One region of the Delftia sp. 11MD genome, then DNA from elsewhere that is predicted to be linked to it. Evidence: riboswitches for the same ligand, from Rfam matches in the RefSeq annotation. Region 1 holds a riboswitch; the other holds the start of a gene.
What was found. Region 1 has a riboswitch for glycine ahead of ACRSCF_RS02535 (D-amino acid dehydrogenase). Riboswitches for the same ligand answer to the same signal wherever they lie in the genome.

Region 1 (2,392 bases):
TTCCCAATGGCAATGGCCATCAGTTGTACCCAGCGCATTTGCATCGCCGTACCTCGGATAGTTCTATTTGAATCACGAGCCCACAACTCACCTTGCAGCCGGTGAGTTTGGAAGCAAAATTTTTCGCGCAGATCCTGCGCGTCAATCAAAAAAAGGCGGATTTCCATCAACGCTTGCGCGCTGCTCCACTGCCCATTGAGCGGGCACACCTTCAGTCGGGTTTGCGACGCAAAACATTCCTCCCTCGACAAACCATATTCACCGTGCTTGTATTTTTTCAGTGACGGACCAGTTTCCATGGACCCGCACCTGTGCAACGGTAAGTCGCCTATCAGACATATAGACAACCCATGGTTAACCCATGCAGGTCCAATCGACCAGAACATGCACTGACAAACCACTGCACATATCGATAGGCTAAATCATGTTTTTTTCTATTTCAATAGTTTTTTTACATGAAACCAGAGACTCGTACCAGCGCTACGAGGGAGGCGCTTGAACGATCTAGGGAATACCCTGAATCAGCCACACCACATACAGGTAACTGGTGGTATCCCCAATACGACTGGAGCTGGCTGCGCAAGCCCCATAGAATCGCCCCTGCAGGAGAGCAGGCGGGCGCCACGGTGCCGAGCCTCACCGAAGGCGCAAACTCCCATACACGCTCAGGTTCCGTACTGCAAACACAACATGCCGTCTGGAGAGCCGCCGCACGCAATGTGCGGCGCACCGAAGGAGCAAGCCCCGTTCCCATGGACGGCGGTGAATCTCTCAGGTACCAAGGACAGGGGGAGCGGCAGCTGCGTCACGACGGACGCCGGCTGCCTGCTATCCAGACCATAGCGGCCAGCTTTCGCGTGACCCGGCACATGCCTTTGAAAGGGCATCGTCATGCGCGTCATCGTTCTCGGAGCCGGCCTGATCGGCACCACGTCGGCCTACTATCTGCAATCCCTCGGTCATGAAGTGACCGTCATCGACCGCCAGGCCGCGCCCGGCGCCGAAACCAGCTTCGCCAACGGCGGGCAGATCTCGGTCAGCCATGCCGAGCCCTGGGCCAACCCCGGCGCACCGCTGAAGCTGCTGGGCTGGCTGGGCCGGCAGGACGCCCCCCTGCTGTTCCGCCTGCGCGCCGACATGCGCCAGTGGCGCTGGGGCCTGTCCTTCCTGCGCAACTGCACGCCCGCGCGCACGCGCCACAACATCCAGCAGATCGTTCGCCTGGGCACCTACAGCCGCGAGGCCCTGCAGCAGCTGCGTGCCGACACCGGCATCCAGTACGAGCAGCGCACGCAGGGCATCCTGCACTTCTATACGAACGCCCGCGAGTTCGAGGGCGCGCTCAAGCCCACCGAGCAGATGCAGACCCTGGGCTGCGACCGCCGCCTGATCGATGCCGACGAAGCCGTGCGCCTGGAGCCGGCTCTGGCCCATGTGCGCGGGCAGATAGCGGGCGCCACCTATACGGCCGAGGATGAATCAGGCGACGCCAACCTCTTCACACGCGAGCTGGCGCGCATCGCCGCCGCCACGGGCGTGCAGTTCCGCCACGGCCACCACGTCATGGCGCTGCGCACCACGGGTGCGGGCGCCAGCCGCCATATCGACCATGTGGAGGTGACCAATGCCGATGGCCGCTACGAACGCATCCAGGGCGACGCCTATGTCCTGGCCATGGGCTCGTTCAGCCCGCTGCTGGCCCAGCCGCTGGGACTGCACCTGCCCATCTACCCGGCCAAGGGCTACTCCGTGACCCTGCCGGTGCTGGACCCCGCCAAGGCCTACCAGGTCAGCCTCACGGACGACGAGTTCAAGCTGGTGTTCTCGCGCTACACGGGCGCGCAAGGCGACCGCCTGCGCATTGCGGGCACGGCCGAGTTCAACGGCTACGACCGCAACCTGGACCCCGTGCGTTGCGAGGCCATCGTGCGGCGCGTGCAGCAGCTGTTCCCCGGCGCCGGCGATACCGGCCGCGCCCAGTTCTGGAGCGGCCTGCGCCCCGCCACGCCCAGCAATGTGCCGCTGATCGGACGCTCGCCCATCGCCAACCTGTTCCTGAACACCGGCCACGGCACGCTGGGCTGGACCCATGCCTGCGGCTCCGGCATGGCGCTGGCCGACCTGGTCAGCGGCAGGCAGCCGGCCGTGGATTTCGATTTTCTGGGAGCCGCAGCCATGGACCCGGATCGCAGCGCAGGCACGGTTCGCCCGCGCGCGGTCTGAGGTGCAGACGGTGTGTACCGTGTGTACGGCGTGTACGACGCCTAGGCAGTGAACACCGTCAACACCCCGGCGAAGCGGTGCAGGCGGGCGTCCATGATCTCGGCTTCGGCAACGAAGCCGATCAATGGCACATCGCCCAGTGCGTGGCGCAGGGTGCGCAGTTCGGCAT
Region 2 (2,392 bases), 2.1 Mb from region 1:
GCCGCCTTCGCGCTCGCCACCTGCGCGGCGGACCTTCTGCACGGCCCAGTTCAGGGCGGCCTCGGCCGGGGTGGTGGTCGTGTCCAGATCGTTGCCGTACAGGCACAGGCCGGCCTCCAGGCGCAGCGAATTGCGCGCACCCAGGCCCACGGGCCTGACTTCGGGCTGGGCCAGCAGGGCACGGGCAAAGGCCTCGGCGTGGCTGGCGGGCAGGGAGATCTCGAAGCCGTCCTCGCCGGTGTAGCCGCTGCGCGTGATGTACAGCTCGGCCCCCTCCCAGTCGAAGTGGCCGCCTGTCATGAACACCAGGCCGGCCGTATCCGGCAGCAGGCGCTCCATCGCGGCTGCGGCCTGCGGGCCCTGCAGCGCCAGCAGGCCCCGGTCGAACTGGGGCTCGATTTCGCAGCGCTGGCCGATGCGGGCCTGGATGTGCGCCAGGTCTTCATGCTTGCAGGCGCCGTTGACGATCAGGAACAGGTCGTCCTCGCGGCGCACGAACATCAGGTCGTCCAGAATGCCGCCCGCGTCGTTGAGCAGCAGGCCGTAGCGCTGGCGGTGTTCGCCCAGGCCCAGCACGTCCATGGGCATCAGCGACTCCAGCGCGGCCCCGGCGTCGGCACCGCGCACGCTGATCTGGCCCATGTGCGAGACATCGAACAGGCCTGCCGCCTCGCGCGTGTGCAGATGCTCGGCCATCAGCCCCTGCGGGTATTGCACGGGCATGGAGTAGCCGGCAAACGGCACCATGCGCGCGCCCAGTTCCTGGTGCAGGTCGAACAGCGGGGTCCTGAGCAGATCGGTGGTGGAGGCAGCGGACAAGGAGGGCTCTCTTTCAGGCAAGGAACAAGGCATAACGCCATCCCGGTCCTCCGGGATGTGCTGCCCTGCTGTCCGCTTTACCTGAGAGATTCACCCGCACCTTCCATGCGTGGGGCTTGCTCCTTCGGTGGATGGGGCACACCGCCGTGCCCTGCATCTCTCTCCAGCTAGGAACGCCTGCGGCCGTGGCGGCAGGCGGTGCCAGTCCTTTTGCCTGAGCGTTCGGGGCGAACCCTGCGCCTTCGGCGGTGCCGCTGCCTGCGACCGTTGCGGCCGGGCGGGCACTCTCTCCTGACCGGCGCATTCTAGCTGCGGCCAGCGTCCGCGCGGCTTCGGGATTTCCGCGGGCCGACTGCAACTCCATGCGCTTGCCTGCATGGATGCATTTGCAAATTGCATAACTGTCTAAAAAATCTCCTACATTGAGGTGCATCGATATATGAAATCTCGTGAGCGAGAAGGAAGAAGCGCACATGCAGCAGACGCTGGGAGACACATTGGCCTGGCCGGCACGTTACCTGCCGAACAAGGAAGCCCTGGTCGCGTGGGAGGGCGGCGAGCGCCGCGCCTGGACCTACGCCCAGCTCGATGCCGAAGTCAACCGCCACGCCCACGGCCTGGCCGAGCTGGGCATAGGCCATGGCGACGTGGTCGCGGCCTTTCTCTACAACACGCCGGCCTTTGTCTTCACCATGCTGGCGGCCGCGCGCCTGGGCGCCATCTTCAACCCCATCAACTACCGGCTGGCGGCGCAGGAGCTGGCCTTCATCCTCAAGGACGGCGCAGCGCGCGCCCTGGTCTTCGAGCACGAGGGCGGCGAGGTGGCCGCACGCGCCCAGGCCCTGCTCAAGGCCGAAGGCGGCGGCACTGGCGCAGGCATCGAGCACTGGATCTTTGCCGACGATGCCCCGGCCGACCCGCTGCCGGTCTGGGCCACGCAGCGCCTGTCCGCCCTGGCCAGGGGCCGCAGCAGCGCGCCGCCCCAGGCCCATGTGCGCGAGAGCGACCCCTGCATCCTCATGTACACCAGCGGCACCACGGGCCGGCCCAAGGGCGTGCTGCATACGCACCGCAGCAAGCTGGCGCACAACGCCCTCATGCACCAGACCATGCAGTTCACGCGCGACGACGTGGGCCTGGCCATGGCGCCGCTCAACCACACGGCCGAGCTGCACACCAGCTTTCTGCCGCGCCTGCAGGCCGGCGCCACACAGGTGCTGCTGCGCCGCTTCGACGTGGCCGAGGCCTGGCGCCTGATCCGCGAAGAGCGCGTGAGCTTCTTCTTCGCGGCGCCCACCATGGTCACCATGCTGCTGGCCGACCCCATCGCCTCGCCTGAGCAGGCGCCCGCGCTGAGGCTGGTGGAGTACGGCGGCGCCTCCATGGCGCCGCACCTGATCCGCGAATGGACGCGCAAGGTCGGCAGCGACCTGGTCCAGGTCTACGGCACCACCGAGATGGGGCCCTGCATGTCCATCCTCCTGCCGCGCGAGCAACTCTCGCACGCGGGCTCGGCCGGGCTGCCCTCCATGGGCCATGACCTCATCGTGGCCCGCCTGCGCGAAGACAACGC

Region 2: another riboswitch for glycine. It lies ahead of gcvT (glycine cleavage system aminomethyltransferase GcvT); the one in region 1 lies ahead of ACRSCF_RS02535 (D-amino acid dehydrogenase).

What each region holds. Positions count from the first base shown of each region.
Region 1 covers NZ_CP194333.1:543,258-545,649, reverse strand. The annotation lists gene ACRSCF_RS02540 (invasin domain 3-containing protein) at 1-299, opposite strand, end outside; glycine riboswitch at 688-798, shown strand; gene ACRSCF_RS02535 (D-amino acid dehydrogenase) at 892-2,223, shown strand; gene ACRSCF_RS02530 (FIST signal transduction protein) at 2,265-2,392, opposite strand, start outside.
Region 2 covers NZ_CP194333.1:2,640,379-2,642,770, forward strand. The annotation lists gene gcvT (glycine cleavage system aminomethyltransferase GcvT) at 1-852, opposite strand, end outside; glycine riboswitch at 878-996, opposite strand; glycine riboswitch at 1,012-1,123, opposite strand; gene ACRSCF_RS11905 (fatty acid--CoA ligase) at 1,293-2,392, shown strand, end outside.